One region of the Nonomuraea sp. NPDC026600 genome, then DNA from elsewhere that is predicted to be linked to it. Evidence: riboswitches for the same ligand, from Rfam matches in the RefSeq annotation. Region 1 holds a riboswitch; the other holds the start of a gene.

The links. Region 1 has a riboswitch for thiamine pyrophosphate ahead of AB0F17_RS09985 (FAD-dependent oxidoreductase). Riboswitches for the same ligand answer to the same signal wherever they lie in the genome.
Region 2: it holds a riboswitch for thiamine pyrophosphate, as region 1 does, so the genes downstream of both, AB0F17_RS42045 (cytosine permease) here and AB0F17_RS09985 (FAD-dependent oxidoreductase) in region 1, are expected to answer to the same signal.

Annotation. Positions count from the first base shown of each region.
Region 1 covers NZ_JBEZYD010000003.1:620,367-635,250, forward strand. Annotated here, with positions in the region: gene AB0F17_RS09950 (hypothetical protein) at 1-203, shown strand, start outside; gene AB0F17_RS09955 (hypothetical protein) at 220-990, opposite strand; gene metF (methylenetetrahydrofolate reductase [NAD(P)H]) at 1,223-2,146, opposite strand; gene AB0F17_RS09965 (polyprenyl synthetase family protein) at 2,220-3,287, shown strand; gene thiE (thiamine phosphate synthase) at 3,412-4,047, opposite strand; gene AB0F17_RS09975 (Rv2175c family DNA-binding protein) at 4,025-4,399, opposite strand; gene AB0F17_RS09980 (FAD-dependent oxidoreductase) at 4,430-5,593, opposite strand; TPP riboswitch at 5,652-5,769, shown strand; gene AB0F17_RS09985 (FAD-dependent oxidoreductase) at 5,738-7,033, shown strand; gene thiS (sulfur carrier protein ThiS) at 7,030-7,230, shown strand; gene AB0F17_RS09995 (thiazole synthase) at 7,223-7,978, shown strand; gene pknB (Stk1 family PASTA domain-containing Ser/Thr kinase) at 8,233-10,155, shown strand; gene alc (allantoicase) at 10,169-11,113, opposite strand; gene allB (allantoinase AllB) at 11,114-12,424, opposite strand; gene AB0F17_RS10015 (glycerate kinase) at 12,464-13,603, opposite strand; gene AB0F17_RS10020 (winged helix DNA-binding domain-containing protein) at 13,764-14,884, shown strand, end outside.
Region 2 covers NZ_JBEZYD010000025.1:90,212-105,095, forward strand. Annotated here, with positions in the region: gene AB0F17_RS42025 (MFS transporter) at 1-624, opposite strand, end outside; gene AB0F17_RS42030 (helix-turn-helix domain-containing protein) at 701-1,138, shown strand; gene AB0F17_RS42035 (rhodanese-like domain-containing protein) at 1,135-1,458, shown strand; gene AB0F17_RS42040 (hypothetical protein) at 1,471-1,791, opposite strand; TPP riboswitch at 1,913-2,025, shown strand; gene AB0F17_RS42045 (cytosine permease) at 2,016-3,374, shown strand; gene AB0F17_RS42050 (methylated-DNA--[protein]-cysteine S-methyltransferase) at 3,424-3,990, opposite strand; gene AB0F17_RS42055 (PAS domain S-box protein) at 4,087-5,955, shown strand; gene AB0F17_RS42060 (ATP-binding protein) at 6,099-6,530, shown strand; gene yidC (membrane protein insertase YidC) at 6,539-7,186, opposite strand; gene AB0F17_RS42070 (DUF6412 domain-containing protein) at 7,243-7,464, opposite strand; gene AB0F17_RS42075 (hypothetical protein) at 7,461-7,634, opposite strand; gene AB0F17_RS42080 (response regulator transcription factor) at 7,728-8,426, shown strand; gene AB0F17_RS42085 (HAMP domain-containing sensor histidine kinase) at 8,423-9,535, shown strand; gene AB0F17_RS42090 (hypothetical protein) at 9,557-9,856, opposite strand; gene AB0F17_RS42095 (STAS domain-containing protein) at 10,176-10,523, shown strand; gene AB0F17_RS42100 (glycosyltransferase) at 10,520-11,242, shown strand; gene AB0F17_RS42105 (PaaI family thioesterase) at 11,387-11,827, shown strand; gene AB0F17_RS42110 (RidA family protein) at 11,852-12,046, shown strand; gene AB0F17_RS42115 (SAM-dependent methyltransferase) at 12,131-12,946, shown strand; gene sigK (ECF RNA polymerase sigma factor SigK) at 13,112-13,819, shown strand; gene AB0F17_RS42125 (anti-sigma factor) at 13,816-14,838, shown strand.

The sequences.
Region 1 (14,884 bases):
AGTTCACCACCGGCCGGGTGGCGTTCGCCAGGTGGGAGACCGCCCGGCCGCACCCCATCACTCCCGGCGGGGCCATCTATGTGGAGACGACGATCGCCGCTCCCTGCTCCGGGTTCAAGAACGGCTACGCTCGCGGGTACGACGAGGCCACCAAGACGTGGTCTCCCCAGCTGCCGGTGGAGATCTGCCAGCGGATCGACTGACCGGCCCGCGCCTGTCCTAGCGGGACGCCGTCGGCGTCCCGCCGCTGCCGGGCAGCCGCACCACCGCGGACCAGGCTTGCGCCTCCCCGAACCGCCATCCCGCGACCACCGGGTAGGGGAGAGCGTCATCTGTCCAGCCGGCATCGGACCCGAAGTAGAACGCGCCATCGGCGCGGGCGGTGTCCTCATCTCGGCACAGGTTCCGCAGATGCGCACTCAGCCCGGGATGGGCGATGGAGGACAGCGGGCCGTCCCAGCGGGGGTCCACCCCGTACGCCGGCTCCAGCGGGAAGAGGTGGTCGGGACCGCGCAGGGTGCCGGTGGCGACCCGCATCGCGTCCATCAGTGAGCCGTCGGTGTGCGCGCGGAGCATGACCGTCATGTAGGCCTGTTTCAGGTCCGCCGGTTTCATGCCACGCTCGACGAGGATGCGCCCCAGCTCCGCGCCCGGCAGCCCGCCCTCCAGGCCGTCGATGCCGTGCCCGGAGTCCTCGCCATAGAAGAGCGAGCGGCCCAGGTCGATGGTCCAGTGAGGCGCGATCTCGTCCCAGCCCTCCAGCAGCTCGCCCAAAATCGGAATAGTGGGAAACGGCGCCCGGACGAGCTCTCCCCGGACCACCGGGCCGATGTCGAACCCCTTCTTGAACAGCTCGAGCGATAGATCGTCGCAGCAGTAGTAGACGCCGTAGGAGGCGTTCGGGTCGTACTCGTCCACCGGCTTGCCGAGCAGGACAGCGAAGGCGCGGGCCAGGGTGTCGTCCCAGGCATCCCGGGGTGTAGCGGTCATCACGGCTCCCATCGACGCGTCAAGGTGGGCGTCACTCTAGACGCCGCCCCCGACATCCCCGCAGCCTCCGCCAGGTGAGTGGACGGCCAACAGCCCGCACGTAACGGCGCCAAGCCGGGGAACCCCGTGACCGTTCCCCTGGACAGGCCTCAGCCACGGTCGGCGGATGGGGCCCACCGTGCTCTGCCGTACAAAAAACCGCCTGTCACCAGTACGGACGGTCGGATCCGCGTCAGGCGGACAGCGCTTCGACCACCGAGAGCCGCTCGAACACCTCTCGCGTCGCGCTCGACCGGTTGAAGGTGATGAAGTGGATGCCCGGCGCGCCCTCGTTGAGCAGCCGCTGGCAGAGCTCCACCCCGTGATCGATCCCCAGCCGCCGCACGGCCGCCGGGTCGTCGGCCACCTCCTCGAAGCGGGCCGCCAGCTCGGCCGGGAACGGCGCCCCCGACAGCTGCTCCGACCTGGCGATCGTGCTCATCTGGGTGACCGGCATGATGCACGGGATGATCGGCGTGTCGCAGCCCTGCGCCGCCACCCGGTCGCGCAGCCGCAGGTAGTCGTCGGCCTGGAAGAACATCTGGGTGATCGCGTAGTCGGCCCCGGCCCGGCACTTGCGGACGAAGAAGTCGGTGTCGGACTCGATCGACGGCGAGCGCGGGTGTTTGTACGGGAACGCCGCCACGCCCACGCAGAAGTCGCCCACCTGCCGGATCAGCCGCACGAGCTCCTCGGCGTAGAGGACGCCCTCAGGATGCTGGACCCACTCGCCCGTCGGGTCACCCGGAGGGTCGCCCCGCACGGCGAGGATGTTGCGCACACCCGCGTCCGCGAAGCGGCCGATCAGGTGGCGCAGCTCGCGGATCGAGTGGTTGACGGCGGTGAAATGCGCCACAGGAGTGAGCGTGGTGTCGTGGGCCAGCCGTTCGACGATGTCCACCGTGCGGTCACGGCTGGAGCCGCCCGCGCCGTACGTCACGGACACGAACGTCGGCCGCAGCGACTCCAACTCCCTGATCGCCCGCCACAGCTGCCGCTCCCCCTCGTCGGTCTTCGGCGGGAAGAACTCGAAGGAGAACGACCGTGCACCGGAGGCGAGAAGCTCGCGGACGGTGGGGACACGATCGGGCAGGATGGAGGATCGACCAAGCGCCATGTGAACCAGGCTACCGCCACATGCCCCGTCCCTGGAGATCCGCCTTGACCGCCCGGCCACTAGTCTCAGTGCTATGACCACTGACGCCGCGAGCCTGGACGCACTGCGTACCGAGGTCGACGCCGCGCTGCGGAAGTTCGTCGAACGGCAGCTACCCGCCCCCGGCGACACCGAACTCGAACCGCTCCGCGCGGCCGCCGACGACCTGCTGTCCGGCGGCAAGCGGCTGCGCCCGGCCTTCTGTTACTGGGGCTGGCGTGGCGCGGGCGGCACCGACGTGCCCGAGATCTTCACCGCCGCCGCGTCGCTGGAGCTCCTCCAGGCCAGCGCCCTGGTGCACGACGACGTGATGGACAAGAGCGACCTGCGCAGGGGCATGCCGTCCGCGCACCGCCGCTTCGAGGCGATCCACGAGAAGTCGGCCTGGCACGGCTCGGCGCAGCAGTTCGGCGAGGGCGCGGCGATCCTGCTGGGCAACCTGCTGCTGATCTGGTCCGGCGAGATGTGGCGCAGCAGCGGCCTGCCGCCCGAGTCGCTCGCGGCGGCGCAGCCGGTGCACGACCACATGCGTACCGAGCTGATGTGCGGTCAATACCTCGATCTGCTGGAGCAGGCGCACGGCGAGAACACCTTCGAGTCCGCCCTGCGCGTCGCCCTCTACAAGAGCGGCAAATACTCCGTCGAACAACCGCTCCGCCTCGGCCTGGTGCTCGCCGCCGGCGGGCTGGCGCCGTGGATGGACGAGCTCTGCATGGAGTACGGCCGGCGTGTCGGCATCGCGTTCCAGTTGCGCGACGACATCCTGGGCGTGTTCGGTGACCCGGCGCAGACCGGCAAACCGGCGGGCGACGACCTGCGCGAGGGCAAGCGGACGATGCTGGTCGCCAGGACGCTGGCCGCGGCCTCGCCCGGCGACGCCGAGACGGTGCGTGCCCTGCTCGGCGACCCGGGGCTCGACGAGCACGGGGTGAACGTGCTGCGGGGGATCATCGAGGGCACCGGGGCGCTGCGGGCGTGTGAGGACATGATCGGCGACTACCTCGGCGAGGCACTGACGTTCCTCGGCAAGGCGCCCATCACGCCAGAAGCCCGCGCGGCCCTGTCGAGCCTGGCGGTGGCCGCCACCTCACGCACCACCTGAGCCCGGCGGCCGCACGCGCGACGCGAGTCCGGGCACTCGATGGCACGCGTGTCGCGGAAACACACCGCGCCGAGCGGACAACGGGCGCGCGGAAGCACCTCACGGACAAAGCACCGCACGCCCGTCAGTTGGCCAGGCGCTTGGCGAACTCCGCTGCCGCGGCGCCCGGGTCGTCGGCGTCCGTGATGGCGCGTACCACCACGACCCGTTCGACCCCGTACGACCGGACCTGGTCGAGGTTGGCCAGGTCGATCCCGCCGATCCCGAACCACGGCCGCCCGCCGCCGAGCGACGCCGCGTGCCGGAGCAGCGACGGCCCCGGCGCGTGGCGGCCCGGCTTGGTCGGCGTGGGCCAGACGGGACCGCAGCAGAAGTAGTCGACGCCCTCCTCCACGGCCGCGGCGGACGCCTCGGCGGTGGAGTGGGTGGACCGTCCGATGAAGACGTCGTCGCCGAGTATCTCTCGCGCGACCTTCACCGGAAGATCGTCCTGCCCCAGGTGGAGCACGTCAGGCCGGGCGGCGTACGCGATGTCGGCCCGGTCGTTGACCGCCAGCAGCCTGCCGTGCCGGTCGCAGGCGTCGCGGAAGACCTCGAGGAGCGCGAGCTCTTCGCGCGCCTCGAGTCCCTTCTCCCGCAGTTGGACGATGTCCACGCCGGCGGCCAGCACCGCGTCGAGGAAGTCCGCCAGATCACCGCGTTCGCGGCGGCCGTCTGTGCAGAGGTAGAGGCGGGCGTCAGAAAGCGAGGGCTTGGGCACGCCGCTTGACCTCGGTATGGCGACCGGCCCTGATGGCGTCGACGGGCGAGCCAGGCAGGGAGTCGTCGGGGGTGAAGAGCCACCGGAGTGACTCGACATCGTCGTAACCGGAGTCCCGCAGCACCGAGAGGGTGCCAGGCAGGCCCTTCATCACGTCCTTTCCATCAAGGAACACAGCGGGCACTTGTGGCCCGCCACCGCCCCGGCGTACACCCAGCAGCTTGCGGTCCTTGAGGAGTTGCTTGGCCCGCCCCAGTGAGAGGTCGAGGCGCGCGGCCACTTCGGGGAGAGTGAGCCACTCGGCGACGAGTTGGTCGGTCTCCCGGTCGATCTGCGCAACAGAAAGCGTCACGAAACCACAACTACCACATGCCGTGCTTGCTCAAACAACACAATCCCGTAGGGAGACGTCGGGATCTACCAGGCATTCGGCGTCAACGCGGTGGCCGCCTTCGATGATTCTGCGGCCCTGTACGAGATCCCGAGGCCGATCCACGGCGAGTACCGCGGCCAGGGTGTCGTCCGAATTGAGCCAGCAGGCCGACCATTTGCCTTCGAGCTCGCCCCGGTAGAGGAGACGGTCTCCGGCCGGGTGGTGGCCCGCGTACTGGACCATGTGGCCGAACTGCTCGGACCAGAAATAGGGCACCGGGTCGTAAACCGAGTCCCCGCCCAGCAGCGTGGCGGCGGCCACCTCGGGTGAGTTGAGCGCGGCGTCCCAGTGCTCGACCCTGAGCCGGGTCTGGAAGCGGCGCGACCACCAGGCGGCGCAGTCGCCCACCGCCACGACGTTCGGCAGGGAGGTGCGCATGTGCTCGTCGGTGACGACGCCGTTGTCCAGGTCGATGCCGGAGCCCGCCAGCCAGCCGACGGTCGGGCGCACCCCGACGCCGGTGACGACGACGTGCGCCTCGATGAAGCCGCCGTCGGCGAGTGTGAGGCCGCCCTCGTCCACGGAGCCGACCAGGGTGTCGAGCCGCAGGTCGATGCCCTCGTACCAGCCCTGGGTGCGGGCGCCGATCTCGGGCCCGACCGCCTGGGCGAGCGGGGTCGGGCCGGCCTCTATCACGGTCACCTCGCAGCCGGCCCGGCGGGCGGCGGTGGCCACCTCGGCGCCGATCCAGCCGGCGCCGATGATCACCACGCGGGCGCCCTTGACCAGCCGGGCGCGCAGCTCCAGCGCGTCGTCCAGGGTGCGCAGCACGTGCTGCTGGCCGTCGCCGGGCAGCGTGATCGGCTCGGCTCCGGTGGCGATGACCAGACCGTCATAGCCGAGCTCGCCCTCGGAGGTCTGCACAACGCCAGGGCGCAGCGACTTGGCCGAGACGCCCGGCCAGAAGTCCACCTCCAGCACCGCGAGGTCGGCGTCGACGAAGCTGGAGTCACTGCTGCCGGACAGGACCGCCTTCGACAGGGGCGGGCGATCGTACGGCCGATGCCGTTCCTGCCCGATGAGGGTGATCCTGCCGTCGAACCCTCTCGCGCGGAGCGCCTCGACACTACGTACGCCGGCCAGACCGGCGCCTGCCACCACGACATGATTCACGTCCAAGACCATAACGGGGGCCGTGCCGGATCGTCGCGCCGAGGCCGTAGGCTGGGGGCGTAAGACGCGCGGGAGTCCGGCCGTTTACCGGGCTGAGAGGAAGGCTGCACCGGGCCTTCGACCGCAAGACACCTGATCCGGATCATGCCGGCGAAGGGAGCGGATGTGGACATCGTCGTAGGCGGCGGGATCGTCGGGCTGTCCATCGCCTGGCGCCTGGCCCGCTCCGGTCGGCCGGTCACCGTGGTCGACCCGGCTCCGGCCTCGGGGGCCTCGCACGCGGCGGCAGGCATGCTGGCACCGGTGAGCGAGGTCACGTACACGGAGGAGCCACTGCTCCGGCTGGGCCTCGCCGGACTGCGCCGCTGGCCGTCCTTCGCCTCCGAACTCGCCACCGACGCCGGCCTTGGGGCTGACGGCAGCGGGCCCGCGGCGGCCGTGAGCGAGGTCAGCGACGCGGCGCGGGCCGGGCTGGACTTCCGGGTCGATGGGACGCTCGCTGTGGCGTTCGGGGCCGACGATCTGGCGGCGCTCGGAGAGCTGGCCGCGTTCATGGAGAAGTTGGGGCTCCCGGTCGAACGGCTGACCGGGCGCGAATGCCGTCGCCTGGAGCCCATGCTGGCGCCCTCCGTCCGTGGCGGGCTGCTGGCCCGGGGTGACGCGTGGGTGGACCCGCGCCGCGTCACCACCGCACTCCTGGCCGCCCTCAAGCGCCTCGGCGTCCCACTCGTACGGGCTCGCGTGAGCGAACTGCTCCGCGACGGCGACCAGGTCGTAGGCGTACGCCTCGCGCCCCCGGGCCAGGCACCCGCCCCGGATCGGTCGCCCGTCTGGGGCGGGTCACCCGAGACTCGGGGCGAGCGGATCGCCCAGGCCGACCTACCCGACGAAACCCAGGCCGACCAGATCACCCGGGCGCACCTGATCGACGAGATCCGGGGTGAGCGGGTCATCCTGGCGGCCGGGGCGTGGAGTGCCGGGCTGGTCGATGTGCCGGTGCGGCCGGTCAAGGGGCAGATCATGCGGCTGCGTTCCCCCCAGCCGCTGCTCGGCAGGTGCGTACGCGGGACGGTGCACGGGGCGTCCGTCTACCTGGTGCCGAGGGGTGATGGCGAGCTGGTGGTCGGGGCGACACAGGAGGAGCTGGGGTTCGACACGAGAGTGACGGCGGGCGGGCTGTACGAGCTGCTGCGGGACGCCCGCGAGCTGGTGCCGGGCGTCACCGAGTTGGAGGTGGCCGACGTGGTGGCGGGGTTGCGACCGGGCACGCCGGACAACGTGCCGCTCATCGGGCCCAGCGGTACGCCGGGACTGGTGCTGGCCACCGGGCATCACCGGGGCGGGGTGCTGCTGGCCCCTCTCACGGCGGCCATTCTGCTGGGCGAGGAAGGCGAGATGGCGGAGCTGTGCTCGCCGCTGAGGTATCGGGATATTTCATGAATGTGACCATCAACGGGGCCGCGCATGAGGTGCCCGACGGCACCACCGTGGCGCAGGCCGTACTCACTCTGACGACGGCCACGACCGGTGTGGCCGTGGCCGTCAACGACGAGGTGGTGACGCGGAGCACCTGGGAGACGACGGCGCTCGGCGACAGCGACCGCGTGGAGGTTCTGACGGCGGTGCAAGGTGGATGATCTGCTGATCGCCGGGGAGAAGTTCTCCTCCCGGCTCATCATGGGCACCGGTGGCGCGCCGTCGCTGGAGGTGCTCGACCAGGCGCTGGTCGCCTCCGGCACCGAGCTGACGACCGTCGCCATGCGGCGGCTCGACCCCGGTGCGCCCGGCTCGGTGCTCGACATACTGCGCGAGCGCGGCATCAAGGTCCTCCCCAACACCGCCGGCTGCTTCACCGCCGGCGATGCCGTGCTGACCGCCCGGCTGGCCAGGGAGGCGCTCGGCACGAACTGGGTCAAGCTCGAGGTCATCGCCGACGAGCGGACGCTGCTGCCGGATCCGATCGAGACGTTCGACGCGGCGGAGCGGCTGGTGACCGACGGGTTCGTGGTGCTGCCGTACATCGGGGACGACCCGGCGCTGGCGCACCGCCTGGAGCTGGCCGGGTGCGCGGCGGTGATGCCGCTCGGCGCGCCGATCGGCTCGGGCCTCGGCATCCGCAACCCGCACAACATCGAGCTCATCGTGGAGGCGGCCTCGGTGCCGGTGATCCTCGACGCGGGCATCGGTACGGCCAGCGACGCCGCCCTGGCCATGGAGCTGGGCTGCGACGCCGTACTCCTGGCCACGGCCGTCACCAGGGCACAGCGGCCGGACCTGATGGCGGCGGCCATGAGAGCGGCGGTCCAGGCGGGCCGGCTCGCCCGCCAGGCGGGCCGCATCCCCCGCCGCCGCTACGCGGAGGCCTCCTCCCCGAAGGGTCCTTAGCCCCGGGCCCCGGCCTGCCGCGGGGGCGCAGACTCACAAACCGCCAACCCATAAACCGGCAAGCCAGCCGACCGCAGGCCGGCCGACCCCCCAGACCCCAACCCCCGCAGCCCGAGGCCCGCGTGAGGGCAGTGGGACGTCGGTGGTTTATGTCCTGTTACGCGCAAAATAGGGGCATTTCAACGAGCACGGCTCGGCATCGGTTTCGGATGGTCAGGCCTTGCCAGTGGCAAAACGCCCGTAAACTCAGGGGGGTGGACACGACGACTGCGGACCCCCTGGTCGGCCGGCTACTCGATGGGCGCTATCGCATCGAGTCCCGGATCGCGCGGGGTGGTATGGCGACCGTCTACCTGGCGCTCGACGTCCGGCTTGACCGCACGGTCGCGCTGAAGGTCATGCATCGCTCGCTCGCCGAGGACCCGGCGTTCGTGCGGCGATTCATCGGCGAGGCCAAGTCTGTGGCCAGCCTCTCCCACCCCAACGTGGTGCACGTCTTCGACCAGGGCACCGACACCGACGCGGTCTATCTGTCGATGGAGTACGTGCCTGGCAAGACGCTCCGCGACACCCTGCGCGACCGGGGCAGGCTACCCGCCCGCGAGGCGCTGGAGATCATGATACCGGTGCTCGCGGCATTGGGCGCGGCCCATCAGGCCGGGATGGTGCACCGCGACGTCAAGCCCGAGAACGTGCTGCTCACCGACGACGGCCGGGGCAAGGTGGTGGACTTCGGCCTGGCGCGGGCGATCGAGGCGACCAACCAGACCCGTACCGGCGTGATGATCGGCACGATCGGCTACATGTCGCCCGAGCAGGTCATGACCGGCGGCGCCGACGTGCGGAGCGACGTCTACGCGGCGGGCATCATGCTGTTCGAACTGGTGACCGGCCAGCAGCCCTACGACGGCGAGACGCCGATGTCGGTGGCCTACCGGCACGTCCATGACACCGTGCCGGCGCCGTCGTCGGTGGTGCCGGAGGTGCCGCCGCTGATCGACACGCTGGTGAGGCACGCCACGGCGCGCGCCCCCGACGACCGTCCCGCCGACGCGACCGCCATGCTGGTGGCGGCCGTGGACGCGCACCGCATGCTGCCCCGTACGACGACGCCACCGACGCACACGAGGACGTCCCAGGCGCACTCCATGCCGTATTCGGCGCCGGGCTCCAGAACCGGCACCGCGCCGCACGCGATGACGCAGGCGGTGCCGAACCACACGATGATCCAGCCGCGCGAGGAGGTGCCCGCGCCGCGCGCCGGTTTCCGGCCCAACTGGTTCCTGGTCGTGCTCGCCGTCGTCATGGTGGTGGCGGTGGCGCTGACGGGCTGGTACTTCTCGCAGGCCACGTACGTACCGGTGCCGAACCTGGTCGGCAAGGACGTGGCGGCCGCCGAGAAGCTCGCCGCCGGCAGTGGCTTCAAGGTCAAGACGGCCGCCGGCCAGTACGACGAGAAGATCGCCGAGGGCCTCGTGCTGCGCACCGACCCGGCATGGAACGTCGAGGTCGAGCGGGGTGCGGTCCTCACGCTGGTGCCCTCGCTGGGGCCGAAGCGGGTGCTGGTGCCCAACGTCGAGGGCATGTCCGAGCCCGAGGCCCGCACCGCGGTCGCCAAGGTCGGGCTCGACGTCAATCGCGTCAGCCGGCTGGCCAACCAGGGGATCGAGCGCGGCAAGGTGATCCGCACCTCCCCCGAGGTGGGCGAGAAGGTCAAGGAAGGCTCGAAGGTCAACATCTACGTCAGCGCGGGGCTGGTGATGCCCGACGTCGCCGGCATGCCCAAGGACGAGGCGGCCAACTACCTCGGCACCCAGGGCTTCCAGGTGCAGGTCAACGAGGTCGACGACGACGCCGAGCCGTGCACGGTGATCGCGCAGGCGCCGAAGGCCAAGTCCGAGGTCGACAAGGGCGCCCAGGCCATGATCACGGTGGCCCGGTGCCAGACCGACTTCTGGGACTGGTTCAAGGGTGACAACGAGGCGCGTGACGACCAGGAGTTCCAGCTCGTCCCGTCGGTGGTGGGAAAGAACACCAACGACGCTCGGAACGAGTTACAGGGGCTCGGCTTCAAGGTGCAGGTCCGCAAGCTCTCCAAGGATGGAGTCGTCCGGTTCCAGCGCCCGGCGGGCAACAGCGAGCGCCCGCCCGGCGCGACGGTCGTCCTCTGGCAGTGACCCCGGCCGCCGGTCAGGCGAGGTTGCCGTGGAGCCGGACCCTTGCCAGCCCCCCGTCGGGGTAGATGTCGACGCGCACCCGCGTGACCGGCTCGTCGCCCTCCAGACGGAACCGGTGCGGGGTGTCGGGCCGCAACCGCGTCCTGGCCAGCAGCCCGACCTCATGGTCACCGTCGTACCCGGTCAGTGACACCCACCCGGGCGCGTTGAACAGCAGGTTCGTGGTGTCGATCTCGGCCAGCCGGATGACGCCCCGCGCGGCGAGCCGGATGACCAGCCACTCGTTCCCCTCCTCGCGCCGCCGCGCGGTCTCCCAGCCCTCCGCCTGGTGACGGGCCAGCCCGGGGGCGAGGACGTTGTCGGGAGCCGAGTAGAACTCGTTGGAGCAGGCGACGACCCGGCCCCCGTTCGCCAGGGCGGCCAGGTCGAGGCTGAGCCCGTCGTACAGGGACAGATCCGGCCGGACCTCACCGTGCACGCGCAACCGCGCGATGCCGCCGTCGGGGTACATGTTCAGCCGGACGTGCGTGTAACGGGAGTCGTCGGTCACCTCGAAAGGGTGCTCGGCGTCGCCTTTGAGGTCGCTCCTCGGCACGATCTCCACCCACGCGGCGTCGGCGAGCTCGGCGGGCGACGGATAACCGTCCACGGCCACCGCCTCGACCGACGCTTGAGGCGGGTAGTTGCCCTTGAACCAGGCCGTGTCGATCACCACGCCGCGGACGGCACCCGGCAGGCCGAGCCGGACGATCGCCCAGTCGTGGCCGGGCTCGCGGCGGCGGCGGGTCTCCCAGCCGTCGTAGACCTGGCCCTTGTTGCCGAACGTCTCCGCCCGGAAGCCGGGCCGTCCCGGCCGGATCAGGCTCTCCTTCTCGGCGAACGACTCGTCGCTGGCGGCGACGACCGACCCGCCGAGGGTACGGAGCGCGAGGTCGGGCAGCGCGGTGAAGCTGGGCATCTACTGCTCTCCAAACAGGAAGGTTCCGTGCGGTACGCCGTCGGCGGGCCGGCCGCGCAGCCAGGTGGTGAGGACGGCGCCCTTGAGGAGGTGGCCGTGGTAGGGCGTCACCGGGTTCTTGTGGTGCAGCCGGGCCGCGTCGACCGCGTTGACGCCAGTGGGATCGAAAGCCACCAGATCAGCGTCATTGCCCACCTTTATCGCGCCTTTTCCAGAAATATGGGCCATTGCCGCTGGTTGGGTGGACATCCAGCGGACCACGTCCGCCAGCCCGTGACCGCGACGCGACGCCTCGGTCCACACGGCCGGCAGGCCGAGCTGGAGCGAGGCGATGCCGCCCCAGGCCGCCGCGAACGAGGGCACCTTGAGGTCGGCCGGAGAGGGCGAGTGGTCGGAGACCACGCAGCTCAGCACACCGCTCGCCAGCCCGTCCCAGAGCCGGTCGCGGTTGGCCGCGGAGCGGATCGGCGGGCAGCACTTGTAGGCGGTGTCGCCTTCGGGCACCTGTTCGGCGGCCAGCGTCAGGTAGTGGGGACAGGTCTCGGCCGTGACGCGCACCCCTTCGGCCTGGGCGGCGGCCAGCGGCTCCAGGCAGTCGGCGCTGGAGACGTGCAGGATGTGCACCCTGGCGCCGGTCTCCCTGGCCAGCCGGATCACCTGCTCGACCGCGCTGCGCTCGGCCGCGCCCGGCCGCGAGTCCACGAACTCCCGGTATGTCGGGCCCACCGGCTCGGCGAGCAGCGCCGGATCTTCGGCGTGTACGACCATGAGGCCGTCGAACCCGGCGAGCTCCTCGAGCGCCGGCCGCACCTCCGAAGGACTCAACGGCGGGAACTCCTCCACGCCCGACGGCGACAGGAAGCACTTGAAGCCGTAGACACCGCGGTCGTGCAGCGGGCGCAGGTCCTTGACGTTGCCGGGGATCGCCCCGCCCCAGAAACCGACGTCCACGTGGCACTGACCGGCGGCGGCGCGCAGCTTGGCGTCGAGCGCGTCCACCGTGACGGTGGGCGGGAGCGAATTGAGCGGCATGTCCACGATCGTGGTGACCCCGCCCGCCGCGGCCGCCCTGGTCGCCGACGCGAACCCCTCCCAATGGGTGCGGCCCGGCTCGTTGACGTGCACGTGGGTGTCGACCAGGCCGGGCAGCAGCGCGAGGTCGCGCAGGTCGATGTCCTCGGCCGCCCCGAGCGCGTCGCCGTACTCGCCGATCGCGACGATCCGGCCGTCGCGAACGGCCACCGAAGCGGCCCGCTCGCCGTCGGGGGTGACGGTCCTGCGTGATCGGACCACGAGGTCGTAGCCGGTCATGTGCGCCCCTTCCTGGTCAACGGTCCTGGCCCGCAGCGGTCACAGGCGGTCGGCGGCGAGCTTGGCGGCCAGGCGTTCGAGGAGCGCGCCGGCGTCGGCCATGCAGCGGACCGGGTCGGGCTCCAGGTCGGTGAGCGTGTAGGCGGCCTCGATGCCCGCCGCCCGGAGCTCGGCGTCGGACAGGGTACGGCGGCCGCAGACGGCGACCACGGGCACCCCCGCCCGGGCGGCCGCCTGGGCGACGCCGATGGGGGCCTTGCCGCGCAGCGACTGCTCGTCCAGCGAACCCTCACCGGTGATCACCAGACGGGCACCCTTGACGTGCTCCCCGAACCCGAGCAGGTCGAGAAGGTAGTCGATGCCCGGCCGCACCTCGGCGTGCAGGAACGCCAGCGCGGCGAACCCCACGCCGCCCGCGGCTCCCGCGCCGGGCGCCCCGGCGACGCCCATCGGGCGGGGCACGTCGTCGTGCTCGACGGCGCCCGCGAGCCCGTGCGTACGGGTGGCGACGGCGGCGAGGCGGGCGAGCGCGCGCTCCAGGACCGGGACGTCCTCCAGGGTCGCGCCCTTCTGGGGACCGTAGACCGCCGCGGCGCCGTGCGGGCCGAGGAGCGGGTTGTCGACGTCGCTGGCCACCACCACCTCGACGCCCGACATATCCGTGAAGCCGGCGATATCGATGCGGTCGAGCCTGCTGAGGGCCGCTCCGCCGTACTCCAGCTCGTCGCCCTGAGCGTCGAGGAAGCGGGCGCCGAGCGCCTGCGCCATGCCCGCGCCCCCGTCGGTGCAGGCGCTGCCGCCCAGGCCCAGGACGACGCGCTTGGCGCCCTGGCGGATCGCGTCGGCGACGAGCTCGCCGGTGCCGTAGCTCGTGGCGGTGAGCGGCTCGTGGCCGCCGGGGAGGCGGCGCAGCCCGGACGCCTCGGCCAGCTCGACGACGGCCGTGTCGTCGCGCCGCGCGTACGAGGCCTGGACCGGCTCGCCCGTCGGCCCGGTGACCTGGCGGGAGACCCGGGTGAAGCCGCAGGCCACGACGGCGTCCACGGTGCCGTCTCCCCCGTCGGCGACGGGCAGCTCGATCGTCGGGACGCCGAGCCCCGCCGACACGTGGGCCGCCACCTCGGCGGCGGTCAGCGACCCCTTGAACTTGTCGGGGGCAACGAGCACATGCTCAACCACTACGAACTCCCACACGGTGACGAACGGCGAACGGTCCCGCCTCCGGGGAGGCGCGACGATTCATCATCACATCCCGGCGGGCGGCGACTCGAACCGGCGTCGGGCGCGGTCGTCTAGGCTCCGCCGTACCGAACGAGAAGTCATGTCGAGAGGAGGCCGCGTGCGGATCTCGGTGGCGCAGCGGCGCGCCAGGCTGGGCGTGCGGCATCGGCTCGCGCGGCGGACCGCGAGCGTGGAGGAGGCGGTGGCGTCCGTGGTGGCGCTGCACGGTACGGACCCGGCGACGGTGTTCCTGTCGGCGGGCGCGCGGCTGGAGTCGCCGGGGCCGGAGCCGGTCGAGCGTGCCCTGTACGAGAACCGGACGCTGGTGCGGATGACCGGGATGCGGCGCACGGTGTTCGTGGTGCCGGCCGAGCTGGTGCCGGTCGTGCATTACTCCTCGGCGCTGGCGGTCGCCAAGCTGGAGCGCAAGAAGCTGCTGAGGTTCCTGGCCGAGGGCGGCGGCTGGGACGAGGCGTGGGCCGGCGAGGTCGAGGAGTCGGTGCTGCGCCTGCTGGCGGAGTCGGGCGAGGCGACCGCGGCCGAACTGGGGGCGCTGGAGCCGCGGCTGCGCGAGCAGGTGAGGGTGGCGGAGGGCAAACCGTACGAGGCTACGCAGGGCGTCTCCACCCGGCTGCTGGGGCTGATGGCGATGGAAGGCCGCCTGGTACGTCGTGGCCGCCCGTCGGGCACGTGGATCAGCGGGCAGGTCCGGTGGGGCGTGGCGCCGGAGATGGCCGAGCTCACGGTGTGGGAGGCGCAGGCGGAGCTGGTACGGCGGTGGCTGGCGGCGTTCGGGCCCGGCACGGAGGGCGACGTGAAGTGGTGGACCGGGTGGACGCTCGGTGACGTGCGCCGGGCGCTGGGCTCGATCGGCGCGGTGACGGTGGAGCTGGACGAGGGCGTCGGGTACGTGCTGCCCGACGACCTCGATCCCGTACCGGCGCCGCCTCCGTGGGCCGCCCTGCTGCCGGCGCTGGACCCGACGCCGATGGGCTGGCAGGGACGTGATTGGTATCTGCCGCAGGCGCACCGGGCCGAGCTGTTCGACCGCAGCGGCAACGTGGGGCCGACCGTGTGGTGGGACGGCGAGGTGGTGGGCGGCTGGGCACAGCGTGGCGACGGCGAGATCGTCTGGCGCCTGCTGTCGGACGTGGGCGCGGAGGCCAGGTCGTCGATCGAGGCCGAGGTGATGGGCCTCGCCTCATGGCTCGCCGGCGTCAAGGTGACGCCCCGCTTCCG
Region 2 (14,884 bases), on a different contig from region 1:
CAGCGTCATCGCCCCGGTGATGGTCGCCGCCCCCGCCAGATCGACGCCGCCGGCGGGCCGGGGCGTGCGCTGCTCCTTCAGCACCGGGATGGCGATGATCAGGATCGCCAGCGACAGGATGACCGGCGCGAAGAAGACCCAGCGCCAGCCGATCGAGCTCAGCAGGCCGCCGATCACCAGCCCGAGCGCGAATCCGGCCGCGGCCGTCCCCGCGTACACGAGCAGCGCGCGGTTGCGCAGCCTGCCCTCGGGGAAGCTGGTGGTGATCAGCGACAGCCCGGCGGGCATCATGAACGCGGCCGCGACACCGGTGAGGAACCTGGCGACCAGCAGCACCCACCCCTCGGTCGCGAACCCGCCCAGCCCGGAGAACACCACGAACACGCCGAGCCAGAGCAGGAACATCCTGCGCCTGCCCAGCAGGTCGGCCGCCCGGCCGCCGAGCAGGATGAAACCGCCACAGCCCAGGACGTAGGCGCTCACCACCCCGCTCAGCATGCCCGTGGACAGCCCCAGATCCGCCCTGATCGACGGCAGGGCCACGTTCAGCATGGCCACGTCGGTGCCCTCGATGAAGACGGCCCCGCACAGCACGATCAACATGCCCCAAGCGCGTTTGGACATGATCAACCCCCGGTTACTTATCGGCATCTCGGTTATCTCTTGTAACCGTGAAAATGATCCGGCAGCATGGGATCCCATGGAAGACGGCACTTCAAAGTCACCCGGTTACTGCGAGGGCACCGTGGACGACGACGACTACGACGTGCGGCAGTGGGACACCAGGGAGGACTGCGAGGTCCGGCAGATACTCGACCGCGTCGCCGACAAGTGGTCGCTGCTGGTCATCGCCCTGCTCGACTGCAAGAGCCTGCGCTTCACCCAGTTGCGCCGCGAGATCGACGGCGTCAGTCAGCGGATGCTCAGCGTGACCCTGCGCCACCTGGAGCGCGACGGCCTGGTCAGCCGTACGGTCTATCCCGTGGTGCCCCCGCGGGTCGACTACGCGCTCACGCCCCTCGGCCGGACCCTGCACCAGACGATCAAGAGCCTGGTCACCTGGACCGAGGAGCACCAGCGGGAGATCGCCGAGGCGCGTGCCGCCTACGACGAGAGACGCGAGATGATGGAGGCATGACGGTTCCAGAGATCCCGGCCAGCGACGTTCCCGCCGACGGTTACCTGCTCGACGTGCGGGAGCAGGAGGAATGGGTGGCCGGGCACGCGCCCGAGGCAGTGCACATCCCGATGACGCAGATCCAGGGGCGGGTCGAGGAGGTGCCGGGCGACCGGACCGTCTACGTGGTCTGCCGGGTCGGCGGCCGCTCGTTCCAGGTCGCGGCCTGGCTCAACCAGCTCGGGCGCGAGGCCGTCAATGTCGACGGCGGCATGCAGTCCTGGGCGGGCGCGAGCCGTCCGATGGTCAGCGAGACGGGGCACCCGCCGTTCGTCGCCTGACGGATTACCTGATCAATACTTCTTGATGTCCCAGGCGTGGCCGACGGCGTTGCGATTACCGGGGCATACAGCGACGGATTGCCCCTCGGTACCACCGGTGACCGGCCTCCACGGACCCTTCACCTTCTTGGTGGTCGAGCCGTTGGGACACGTGGCTATGGCCTGCACATACCCCGAGCCTCTGTCGCAGCTGGCCCACGTCTTGTAGGGCTGGTAGTAGATACCGCTGTGGCAGCCGGAGGGCACCGGTTCGGCCAGCGCGGTGCCCGGCGCGAGCGGGATGACGGTCGCGGCGGCCGCGGCCACCACGAGGGACATGATCGTTTTCTTCATGGCGGCGATCTTACTGGGATGAACCGCCCTTATATGGCTTTTCGGATGATCACGGACGGGGGGTGTGAGACCCCCCTGTGGTCAGTCGCCTCCTCATAGGGCAAGATGAGGGCGCAAACTGCACAACTGACGCGGGAGCTTGGGGCAACCAGGCTGAGAGGGCAACTACCGCTGTTGCCGACCGCTTGAACCTGTCCGGGTAATGCCGGCGTAGGGAGTGAGCGATGACACATGTCGTTGACGAAGTTCCGCTGACCCTCGAGGGAACTCCCCCCAAGACGCTCGGGCTGCTCGACCAGGGTGCCCTGTGGGCGAACCTGGCCGTGAGCCTGCTGGGGTTCAGCGGGGCGCTGTTCCTGCTCGACCCGCTCGGCGGGGCCCCGCTCACCCTGGCCGCCGCCCTGGCGGCCGCGCTGGTCGGCAGTCTGGTCGGCACGGCCATGGTGGGGCTGTCGGCCATTCCGGGCACGCAGACCGGGCGGCCGGCGATGGTGTTGCTGCGCGGGTTGTTCGGGGCGCGGCTGTCGTACATCCCGACCGTGCTCAACATCGTCCAGATGATCGGGTGGGGCGCCTTCGAGCTGTGGGTGATCTCCAAGGGCGCCATGGCCATCTTCGGCGACACCGTGCCGTACCAGGTGTGGGTGGTGGTGGCGGGGGTGCTGACCACGTCGCTGACCATCTGGCCGCTCGGGTCGATCCGGCTGCTGCGGCGTTACGTCACCATCGGGGTGATCATCTCGCTCGTCTGGTTCGCCGTGGAGTTCCTGTCGAAGGCTCCGCCGCAGGTCGGTGGGTCGTGGACGGCGTTCGCTCCCGCGGTCGACTACGTCATCGCGCTGTCGGTCTCGTGGGTGCCGATCGCGGCCGACTTCGCCCGGCACTCCAGGTCGAGCCGGGCGGCCTTCACCGGCGTGGTCGGTGGCTACACGCTGGCGCAGGTCGCCTGCCTGGGGCTGGGCGTGTACGCGGTGGCCATCGCCGGGTCCGCCGCGGTGACGGCCGACGGCACGGCCGTGTTCGGGCCGTTCGTCGCGGCGCCGCTGGGGGCGCTGTTCTTCGCGATCCTGGTGCTGCGGGAGGCCGACCAGTCGTTCGCGAACGTCTACTCCACGACCATGTCGCTGCAGAACCTCATGCCACGCGTCGACCGGCGGGTCTTCTCGATCGCCATCGGCGTGCTGACCACCGGCATCGCGCTCGTGGTCGACGTGAACTCCTACGGGGCGTTCCTGGGGGTGATCGGGGCGGTGTTCGTGCCGATGTTCGCGGTGCTGGCGGTCGACTACTTCCTGCTCGGTGGCTACTCGCGGTGGAACACCGAGGAGGACGCGCCCGCCCGCTGGTCCATGCTGGTGCCCTGGGCGCTCGGCTTCGTGGCGTACTGGCTGACCACCTCCACGCCCACGGTCGCGCCGTGGGACCACCTCTGGGCGGTGGTGCGTGAGGCCATCGGGTTCACCCGGCAGCCGTGGATGAACGGCGCGCTGGGCGCGGCCCTCGTGGCGACGCTGGTGACCCTGGCGATCGGCGCGACTGCCAGGCGCGCGGCGGCCAGGCGCGCGGCGGACACCCGCCGCTGAGTACGGGCGTCAGGCTCTGTGTATGGACGTCAGGCTTCGCGTACGGGCGTCAGGCGCGCGAGCGCTGCTCGACGTTGAGGAGGTGGCGTTTGGCCGCCTGGCCGCCCGCGTAGTCGCCGAGCTCGCCGTCGCCCGGCACGATCCGGTGGCAGGGCACGATCACGCAGACGGGGTTGGCGTTGAGCGCGTTGCCGACCGCGCGGAGCGCGCGGGGCCGGCCGATGCTCTCGCCGATCTCGCCCAGCGTCGCCGTGCTCCCGTACGGCACGGCCATCGTCTTCTGCAGCACCGTGCGCGCGAACGCCGTGGCGATGGACAGGTCGACCGGCGTGGCGAAGGCCCGCAGGCGGCCGGAGAAGTAGGCGTCGAGCTCCCTGCGCACCGGGTCGAGCCGCCCGGGGTCGGGTCCGACGAACGCGCCGACATGCCTGACGACCAGCTCGAAGACGGTGTCCTCGGCCTCGAAGCTGCACGCCACGACGCCCTTGCCGCTCACCGCCAGCACGAGCCGGCCGACCGCGCCGTCATAGGTGCCGAACGCCACATCGGGCGGCACCTCGCCGCGATAGGTGGAGGAGGTCACCCGCAGCAGGGCATCGAGATCGCCACTCGACATACCCGTCACCCTCTTCCCCCGCCTGGAAAGGCCGTGCCCGCAGCGTATCGGACGGATCGCCCGACGAACGCCGCACGCCACAGGCACTATGGAGGTGTGGGTGACGACAGAGCAGGCAGTGACGATGAGATCGCACGCGCGGTGCTCGCCAGCTCGCCCAACGCCGTGATCGCGCTCGACCGGGATCAGACCGTACTCGTCTGGAACCGCGCGGCGGAGCGCCTCTTCGGCTGGTCCGCCGAGGAGATGCTGGGCCGCAGGGCGCCGATCGTGCCGGGGGAGCTGACAGCGGAGCACAACGCGGTGCTCGAACGCGTGCGCACGGGCGGCCAGGTGTCGCTGCGTACCAAGCGGTTGCGCAGGGACGGCACCGTGCTGGATCTTCGGGTCGACACGAGCGCGTTGCTCACGGGCAGCGCCGTGGCGGGCTACGTCTTCGTACACCATCTGACCGAGGCCGACGAGGCCGCCAGGAACCGCATGGCGCGGCGGGCCAGGCTGGTGCGCCGGCTCACCGACGTGGTCGGTGACATCAACGCCGAGCTGGAGCTGCCCGCGGTCCTCGATCGCATCGCGGCCAGCCTGACCGAGCTGACCGGCGCCGACGCGGGCGGCTTCGTGCTCATCGAGGACGAACGGCTGCGGCTGGTGAGCACTCACCAGTTGCCCGACTCGCTCAAGGGCGTGACGGCAGAGCTGCGCACCAGCCTGGTCGGCAAGCTCTTACGCACCGGCAAGACGGTGATGCTGGAGTCGCAGGGCCTCGGCGACCTGGTCTGGGCCGAGCTCGACGGGCTGCACACGATCGCCCTCGGACTGGCCGCGGTCGGCGGGCGCCCCTATGGCGCGCTGTACGCGCTGTTCGCCAAGCGCAAGCCCGGCCACCTGGAGCTCGAACTCCTGGAGCTGCTCGCCGGGCACGCCGGCATCGCGGTCGGCAACGCGGTGGCCTACCAGGAGGCGGTACGCCAGCGGGCGCACGAGCGGGCGGTGTTCGACGCCAGCGCCGACGGCATCGCCGTGCTCGACCGCGCGGGGCGGGTCAGCCAGTGGAACCCGGCCGCGGCCGAGCTCACCGCGATGCCGGTCGAGGCCGTCATCGGTGGGCCGCTGCCGTTCCCGCTGCCCAGCCCGGGGGAGAAGCTCGCCCACCAGTTGGAGACCGGGCGCTGGCTGGACGTGGTCAGCGCCGAGATCGAGGAGACGGGAGAGGTGGTCATCGACTTCCGCGACGTGACCGCGGCCAAGGAGCTGGAGGAGGCCAAGGACCTGTTCCTGGCCACGACCAGCCACGAGCTGCGCACGCCCATCACGATCGTGCGCGGGTTCGCCAGCACGCTCGACTCGCGCTGGGACAAGCTGAGCGACGCCGAGCGCCGCGCCGCCGTCCACACGATCGCCGAGCGGGCCAGGTCGCTCGGGCAGCTCATGGACCATCTGCTGCTCGGCGCCAGAGCGGGCGCCGACGAGCCGCCGGTACGCATCGAGGCGTTCGATCTGGCCGAGCGGATCCACGCGGCCACGCTCGGGCTGCCCGTGCTGTCCGACAGGCACCGGGTCGAGGTGGCCATCTCCGACGCCCTGCCGCATGTCAGCGGCGACGCGCTCGCCACCGACATCATCCTCGGCCAGTTGCTGGAGAACGCCTTCAAGTATTCGCCGAAGGGCGGCCTGATCAGCGTCGGCGCCTGGCCCGAGGAGAACACGGTGGTCGTGGTCGTGGACGACGAGGGAGTCGGCATCGCCGCGCCGGACCGCGAACGGGTCTTCGAACGGTTCGTCCAGGTCGACAGTGGTGACCGGCGCAGGTTCGGCGGAGTCGGCCTCGGGCTGTACATCGTCCGCAGTCTCGCCAGGGCTCAGGGCGGCGATGTAAGCGCTCATCCGCGACCCGGCGGAGGCACCCGAATGCGCCTCGTGTTGGGCAACGCTTCTCTTATCCGATCCGACACACCGATGCGGTAACGACGTGGTCACAGTTGAGCTGATCTATCGTCCAATGTGTACAAGCTGTGATCGAGATGCGGTTTCTGGGATCGAGTAACGGGGCATTTCGGTCGTACCGGGGAAGTGTTCCCGTGGGGGGCACTGGGAGCGGGGAGGTGGGTGTGTCAAGCGTGGTGCTACTGCCGTACGCGCCGTCCAGCGTCGCCGTCGCCCGCCAGCGTCTATCCACTGACCTGCAGGATTGCGGTGTCTTCTCCACCGCGATCGACGATGCCGTCCTCGTGGTGAGCGAGCTGCTGAGCAACGCGCTACGGCATGCGCATCCGCTGCCGTCGGGCATGGTCAGGGTGGCCTGGCTGCGGAGTGACGAGCACATCGAGGTGGCGGTGAGCGATGGGGGCGCGGCAACCGAGCCCCGCGCCGGCCGGCCGACTCTGTCGTCGCTCGGGGGCAGGGGGCTCGGCATCGTCGAGTACGTCGCGGAGAGCTGGGGAGTCCGCCACGACGGTGACATCACGACGGTGTGGGCGATCCTGCTCGCCCCCGACGGAACGATGAACGGGCAGGTCCACGCACTCAAAGAGGCCGGCTAGCCGGGCGCTCAGAGCGGCCGGGCGGCCAGGATCGCGCGCTCGCCCGCGACCCACGCCGTGGAGATCAGCAGATAGAGTCCCGCCGCCAGCGGCAGCACCGCGGCGGCCAGCACCGAGCCGAACGGCATCAGCGGCATGAGCCTGCGCATCAGCGCGGGCTGTTCCGCCGGCAGTGTGGCGCTCACCTTCCGGGCCGAAAGCCATGCCACGACCGCGATCAGCACGATGACCACGGCGAAGACCGTAAATGGCACACTGACCAGACCGTAATTGGTGACAATTCCGGCGACATGCTGACCCAGCGGAGCGCCCAGCAGGTCGTGGCCGAGGAAGGCGGTCGGGTGCGTGGCGACCCGATACATCACCCACATGAACGGGAGCTGCCCCAATCCCGGCAGGATCGAGGCCAGAGGCGAGGTGCCTTCCTTCGCGTACAGCTTGGAGGTCTCCTTGACCAGCCGCTCGGGATTACGCGACCACCGCTTCTGCAACTCGCGCAGCTTGGGCGCCAGCCGCTGCTGGATCTGCGTGGCGCGGGCCTGGCGGATGCCGAGCGGCAGCAGCAGCAGGCGTACGGCCACGGTGAACAGCATGATGGCGACCGCGGCATTGTCGCCGGAGACGGTCAGCAGGAACGAGACGAGAGAGTCGAACATGAGCCCCTTCAATCAAGAAAGATGGATCAGGGCTCACTGAAGAGAGAGAGCCCCGCTCAACCGGAAGCGGGGCGCGATGACGGAGCTCGTGGCCGCGGCCGACCGGCGGCGGCGGGGTGGCGCAGGCGCTGGAAGGCCGTGCGCCGGGCATAGCTCAGCGGGAAGCCGGGCGCGTCGCCGCCGATGGCGGGCAGCAGCCGGGCGGCCCAGGTGGCGAGCAGCAGGATCGCCACCATGGTCACGCCGATGAGCCAAGGGTCGAGCAGGAAGAGCGTCACCGTGACGAGGACGACTTCCCGACGAGCGTGACGGCGATGAACACCAGAAGGGCGACGACTCCGATGATGAGCGCGACCTTGAGCAGCCCCATGATCATGGGCAGCACGAAGTTGAAAAGTACGAAGAGCCCCAGAAGGGCGCCCAGTACGAGCATGATGACTCGACTCATGGGCCCACCGTACGTCCTGCGGGCATGATCCGCGACGCTTACGAACCAATGACGTAAGTGTCGATTCGGGGTGCCCCGCCGTACGGTGAAAGAGTGAATGCGCGCATCCTGGTGGTCGACGACGACCCGACCGTGGCCGAAGTGGTGGCGCGTTACCTGGAGCGCGACGGACACGAGGTCGAGTGCGTGGGTGACGGCGCCGAGGCGCTGCGCCGGGCGCTCGCCAGGCCGCCCGATCTGATGGTGCTCGACCTGATGCTGCCCAAGATGGACGGGCTGCAGGTGTGCAAGAAGCTCAGGGAACGCTGGCCGGTCCCGGTGATCATGCTGACCGCGCTCGGCGAGGAGATCGACCGCGTGGTCGGCCTCGAAACCGGCGCCGACGACTACGTGACCAAGCCCTTCAGCCCGCGAGAGCTGGCGCTGCGCGTCCAGTCGGTGCTGCGCCGCGCCCGCGGCGCCTCGGTCACGGGCGGCACGGGCGTGCTGCGTGACGGCGACCTGGTGGTCGACGTCGGGGCCCACGAGGTGGGGCTGGGCGGCGCCGAGGTGATGCTCACCGCCCGCGAGTTCGACCTGCTGGCCTACCTGATGCGCAACCCGCGGCAGGCGTTCAGCCGGTCGGCGCTGCTCGACCAGGTGTGGGGATGGTCGTTCGGCGACTCGTCCACGGTGACCGTGCACGTCAGGCGGCTGCGGGAGAAGATCGAGCCGGACCCGACCGCGCCGCGGCGGATCGTCACGGTCTGGGGTGTGGGCTACCGGTACGAACCGCTCGAAGGCCAGCCATGAGACCCCACCCCGCGATCGTGATCGACCTGGGCATGATCGTGGCGGTCACCGCGGGGCTGGGGCTGCTGGTGGCCATCCTGGGCGTGTCCGTGATGTGGTGGCTGCGCACCCGCTCGATCGGGGTCATGCTGGCCGTCGTCATGGTGGTCGCGATCGCGGCGACGCTGGCCGGCCTGGTGGCGATCACGCTCAAGATGATCATCGAGGGCCCGGTCAAGGACACCGTGCTCAGCGTGGTGGCCGTCGGCGGGCTGGTCGGGCTGGGAGTGGCGTTCGTGCTGGCCAGGCGGGTCGTGGGCGAGAGCAGGCGGCTGGTGGCGGCCGTACGCGACCTGCCGTTCATCGCGCCCAAGGGGCTGCCGTCGGAGCTGCAGACGATCGCGAACACGCTGGAGGAGGCGTACGAGCGGGAACGCGCCCTGGAGGGGGCGCGGCGCGAGCTCGTCGCCTGGGTGAGCCACGACCTGCGTACCCCGCTCGCCGGGATGCGGGCGATGGCCGAGGCGCTCGAAGACGGGGTGGTGTCCGACCCCGTGACCGTGGCGCGCTATCACCACCAGATCAAGCTGCAGGTGGAGCGGCTGTCGGCGATGGTCGACGACCTGTTCGAGCTGTCCCGGATCCACGCCGGGGCGCTGCGGCTCTCCCCTGTCCGGATCGGGCTCGCCGACCTGGTCGCCGACACGCTCGCGGGGGCCGAGCCGCTGGCCCGCGCCAAGGGGGTGCGGCTGACCGCCGAGGCCGCCGAGGCGGTGCCCGTGCGGGCGGACGCGAACGCCCTGAGCCGGGCGCTGGGAAACCTGGTCGTCAACGCGATCAGGCACACGCCGTCGGACCGCACGGTGGTGTTGCGGGCGGCCGTCGACTCGGGCATGGCGTGCCTGTCGGTCAGCGACTGCTGCGGGGGCATCCCCGACGAGGACCTGCACCGGGTGTTCGAGGTGGCCTTCAGGGGCGAAGCGGCCCGGACCCCGACCAAAGACGGCGGGGCCGGGCTCGGCCTGGCGATCGCTCAGGGCATCGTGGAGGCGCACGACGGGGTGATCGGCGTGGTCAACGACGGGCCGGGCTGCCGCTTCGAGATCCGGCTGCCGCTGGTCCCGGGATAGCGCGTCCGTCAGGTCGGGACTTCAACCGGACTCCGGAAGGGTGCTGTCGTGGCCGCCGCCGAACGACTCCGACATCGCGCGGAACGTCGGGCACGGCCAGCGCCACATGCAACTCCGGCACCGAAGGATGGGATTGGCGGAGTCGCTGGTGATGCCTCCCGCGTCGCGCGGCTGGTGGAGGTCGAACAGCCGCAGCCCGAGCTCGGAGAATCTGAGCAGGTCGTCGCGGGCGTCGGCGAGGAAGTCGAGGTCCTCGCCGGCGAGTTTCGTGTGTACGGGGACGAAGCCTTCGTGATTGACCAGGCTACGCAGGCGTCCCACTCTGTCATGCCACGAGGTGGCCTTCTCGGTGCGAATGAGGATGGCTTCCAGTCGTTCGCGGAGTCGCTGTCGGTGCGGATCTTCGGATCTGTCTGTTCTCATGAATGCTCGGGCCCGTGGTCGCCCGGCCCCTCCTTCAGTGAAGTAGTGACCAGAAGCGAGGTGCCGGGCCGCCCCCCTCTCCGGCCATGCCGGTGTCACACAGTCAAGCTTCGCGTACTCTCAGTTTTCATGGAGCCCAAACGCAGGACAAAAACCTGTGCTTGCCCTATCGGCGTGACAACGTGACCGGAAGGCTCCGCGCCGCTAGCCTGCCCATGTGGAGCTCAAGGTCTCGACTCGATCACATGCCGGCCATGCGCTAGTCGCCATCACCGGTGAAATCGACCTCTATACGGCACCCCACCTGCAGGCGGAGTTCGCTCGGCTGTTGCAGGACGGGCCCAGCCGCGTGGTCATCGACATGTCCGGCGTGGATTTTTGCGACTCCACGGGGATGAACGTGCTGCTGTCCGCGCTCAAACGCGTCAAGGAGCAGGGCGGGGCGCTCGACGTCGCCGCCCCTCGGCCGGCCGTGCGTAAGATTCTGCAGGTCACCGGCCTCGATTCGGTCTTCACCGTGCACGACGAGGTGCCGCAGGAGTTCCTCATCTCCGAGGGGTCATGACGGACACCGCGGTCATCATCCCGGCCAAGGACGAGGCCGACCGCATCGGTGCCACGGTCGGTGCGGCGCTCGCCCTGCCGGGCGTCGACCTGGTCGTGGTCGTCGACGACGGTTCGACCGACCAGACCGGCCGGGTGGCGCGGGGCGCGGGGGCCAGGGTGGTACGCCACAGCCGCAACCGCGGCAAGGCGGCGGCCATGGAGTCCGGCGCCGAAGCCGTGCGCCTGCTCGACGGTGAGACGCCGCACTACTTACTCTTCCTGGACGCCGATCTGGGCGAGACCGCGCGGGCCGCGGCTCCGCTCATCGAGCCGGTGCGGTCCGGCGCGGCCGACATGACCATCGCGGTCTTCGCCACGCGCGTCAGGCTGGGCGGCCACGGCCTGGTCGTCCGCCTGTCCAGGGACGGCATCCGCAGGGCCACCGGCTTCGAGGCCGCTCAGCCGCTCAACGGCCAGCGTTGCGTCACCAGAGATGCCTTCGAGGCCGCCCGGCCGCTGGCGCACGGGTTCGGCGTGGAGACGGCGCTGACGATCGACCTGTTGCGCAAGGGCTACCGGGTGGAGGAGGTCGAGGTGGAGATGACCCATCGGGCCACCGGCACGGACTGGCGGGCCCAGGTGCATCGGGCCGGGCAACTGTGGGATGTGGCACGCGCGCTCGCCACTCGGGAGCCGCTAATCGCCCAAAACATCAACAAACTCCGCCCCAAGCGCTAGCCCCCTGCGTTGCTGAATCCGGCAAACTTCGTCAACTCCCCGATCCGCTGGAAAAAGGGCCGTTTTACCGCGTCGTGTTTACCGGGACACGGGCGGGCCGCCGCCGGCGGGAACTGTCGGTGTCGGCCTGTTGAATACAGGCTCATGGACACCGAAGCGCAGGGGCGCGGGCCGTTCTGGGACATGCTGGCCGGACGGGTCCCGCCGCCCGCCGCGGCCGAAACCCTGGGCTGGGAGCTGATCGAGGTGGATCCCGACCAGGGCGCCATCGAGGTGGCGTTCAAGGCGAGCGAGCGGTTCGTCAATCCCATCGGCGTGATCCAGGGCGGCTTCCTCGCCGCGATGCTCGACGACACGCTGGGTCCCGCGCTGGTCGCGACGCTGCCGGAGGACCAGTTCGCGGTCACCCTCGACCTGCACGTCCAATACCTCCGCCCGGCGCGGCCGGGGCGGCTCATCGGCCGGGGGCGGGTGGTGCGGCGCGGCAGGGAGGTGTGCTTCCTGGCCGGCGAGCTCATCGCGCCCGACGGCAAGACCGTGGCCGTGGCCACCGCGACCGCGCACCTCCAGACCCGCCGGGGCTGAGAGAATGCGGTCGTCGTCGCCGCCGTGCGCGAGGCGGGCCTGGAGGTGTCGAGCCTGGTCAAGGTGACGACGTTCCTGTCCGACCGCCGATACGCGGACGTCAACGGCGCGATACGCCGGGAGGTGCTCGGTGAGCACGCCCCGGCACTGACGGTGATCATCGCCGAGATCTTCGACAGCGCCTGGCTTCTGGAGATTGAGGCCGTCGCCGCCGGGTGAGATTGCACACCCGAAATAGGCCACTAAAGTAGCCCTCGGACGAGTGTGGCCAGGGGCCACGGTCAACCTCTGGAATGGAGTGTCATGAGCGATGACAGCCCTGCCGGCCAGCCTGCCTGGGAACGCATTGACACGACCATCCCCCATTCGGCCCGCGTGTGGAACTACCTGCTGGGCGGCAAGGACAACTTCGCGCCAGACCGTGAGGCCGGCGAGCTGCTCCTCCGGACATTTCCTGACTTCGCCGAGGTTGCCCGGCTGCAACGTGAATTCCTCATCCGTGCGGTGACGTACCTGGTGGAGGAGACCGGTGTCCGGCAGTTCCTGGACATCGGCACCGGCTTGCCGACGGCCAACAACATCCACGAGGTCGCCCAGCGCATCGCGCCCGAGACCCGGGTCGTCTATGTCGACAACGACCCCATCGTGCTGGTCCACGCCCGTGCCCTGCTGACCAGCACCCATCCGGGCGTCACCGCGTACATCGACGCCGACGTGCGCGACCCCGACGTGATCCTCGAAGGCGCGGCCAAGACCCTCGACTTCAGCGAGCCGATCGCCCTGGTGATGCTGAGCATCGCCGGGCAACTGCCCGACGAGGACGACCCGTGGGCGATCGTCGACCGGCTGATGGCCGCGTTACCGTCGGGCAGCTACCTGGTGCTCAGCGACGGCACCAACACCAACCCGGCCTTGCTGGAGGCCGTCACCGCCTACAACAAGGCCGCCGCCAACTCCTACCACCTGCGCAGCCCTGCCCAGATCGGCGCCTTCTTCGAGGGGCTCGATCTCGTCGAACCCGGCGTCGTCCCCACCCCCGAGTGGCGGCGGCCGAGCGATGCGTGGGATGAGCCGTCCAGGGTGGTGAGCGCGGTGTGTGGCATCGCGCGTAAGTCGTAGCGGCTTCTGGACGTCCATCGCGCCGTCTGCTCCTCGGTCGCGGCGGCCGGGCGATGCGTGGTGTGTGGCATCCCGCGTAAGCCGTACCGGTTTCCGGACATCCATTGCGCTCTCTGATCCGAAGCACCTATGGTCGGCGCCGCGTCGACCACCGTTGGAGGGTGCATGGAAGCGGGACGCGAACCGGGCCGCATCGCAGCGGGACGCGAGCCGAACCGCATCGAGCCGAACCGCTTCGAGGCGGGACCCGAGTCGGGTCGCCTCGCAGCGGGAGGTGAGCCGGGTCGCTTCGAGGCGGGACCGCAGCCGGGCCGCGGAGGTGGGCAGCCGCCGAGCGTCGAGGAGTTGCTGGAGGCCACCGCGCGGGGTGACCGGGCGGCGTTCGAGCGGCTGTACGAGGCCGTGGCGCCACGGGTGTTCGGGTTGGTGCTGCGGGTGCTTCGGGACCGGGCCCAGAGCGAGGAGGTCGCTCAGGAGGTGCTCGTGGAGGTGTGGCGCAACGCGGCCCGCTTCCAGTCGGGGCGGGGCTCGGGGCTGGCGTGGGTGCTGACGATCGCGCACCGCCGCGCCATCGACCGGGTCCGCTCGTCTCAGGCGAGCATGGACCGCGAGGAGCGGGCGGCCCGGATGGAGGTGTACCGGCCCTTCGACGAGGTGGTCGAGTCCGTCGAGGGCCGGCTGGAACGCGAGCGTCTGCGCCGCTGCCTGAAGGGCCTGACCGCGCTGCAGCGAGAGTCGGTCACCATCGCCTATTACGGCGGATACTCCTATCGTGAGGTTGCTGAGCTGGTCAAAGTCCCGCTCGCGACGGTGAAGACCAGGATGCGCGACGGGCTGATCCGGCTGCGCGACTGCCTGGGGGTGGACCGATGAGGGGTACGGCCGGCGGGTCCGATCCGCACACGCTGGTGGGCGCGTACGCGCTGGACGCCATTGACGACGAGCTCGAACGGCACCGCTTCGAGGAGCATCTGGCCGGGTGCCCTGATTGCGCCCTGGAGGTCGCCGGGTTCGCCGAGACGGCGGCCCGGCTGGGTTCCGCCGTGGCCATCGAGCCGCCGCCCGGCCTCAAGGAGCGGGTCTTCGCCCAGATCGACCAGGTCCGGCAGGCCCCACCGACCGTCGCCGAACCCACCCACGGGGACCAATCCCAGTGGCAGCCTCAGCGGCGGCCAGAGGGATGGGCAGAGGAACGGCCGGTGGGTCGGTCGGGCGAGTGGTCGGAGGAGCGGGTCCAGGGGGGACCGGCGGGTCGGTCGGACGAGTGGTCAGGCGGGCGGCTGCCGGGTCGGTCGGACGAGTGGTCAGCGGGACGACCAGCGGGACGGCCCGAGGGACGGCCGTCGGGGCGGTCAGAGGAGTGGGCCGAGCGGCGGACACAGCGGGGGCAACGGCGGCGGCCAGAGGGACGGGCGCGGCGGTCACGGTGGCGGCCGCTGGTGGCGGCCGTGGGCGTTGCCGCCTGTCTGGCGGCGGTCGCCGTGCTCGGTGCGGTCGCCTTGCAGGCCCGCGGCGAGCTGGAACAGGCACGGCGTACGGACCGTGAGGTCGCCGCCGTGCTGACGGCGCCGGACTCCCGCACCGCCACGGCCTCGGCCCGGCAGGGCGGTCGTGGCACGGTGGTCGTGTCACGCTCGCAGGGCAAGATGGTCTTCCTGGCAGCGGGGCTGTCCGATCTGCCGGAAGGCAGCGTGTACCAGCTCTGGCAACTGGCCCCTGGACAGATCAGCTCGGCCGGACTGCTCACCGCCGACGCCGCAGGCCACATGCTGCCGGTGATCACCGAACCGGGACCCGGGGTGGCCAAGATCGGCGTGACCGTCGAACCGACCGGCGGCTCCGCACAGCCGACCACCAAGCCACTGTTCCTGGTGAACCTGCCCACCACCTGACCGAGAACGGCTCCTGATCGGGAACGGCTCCTGACCCAGGTCCGCA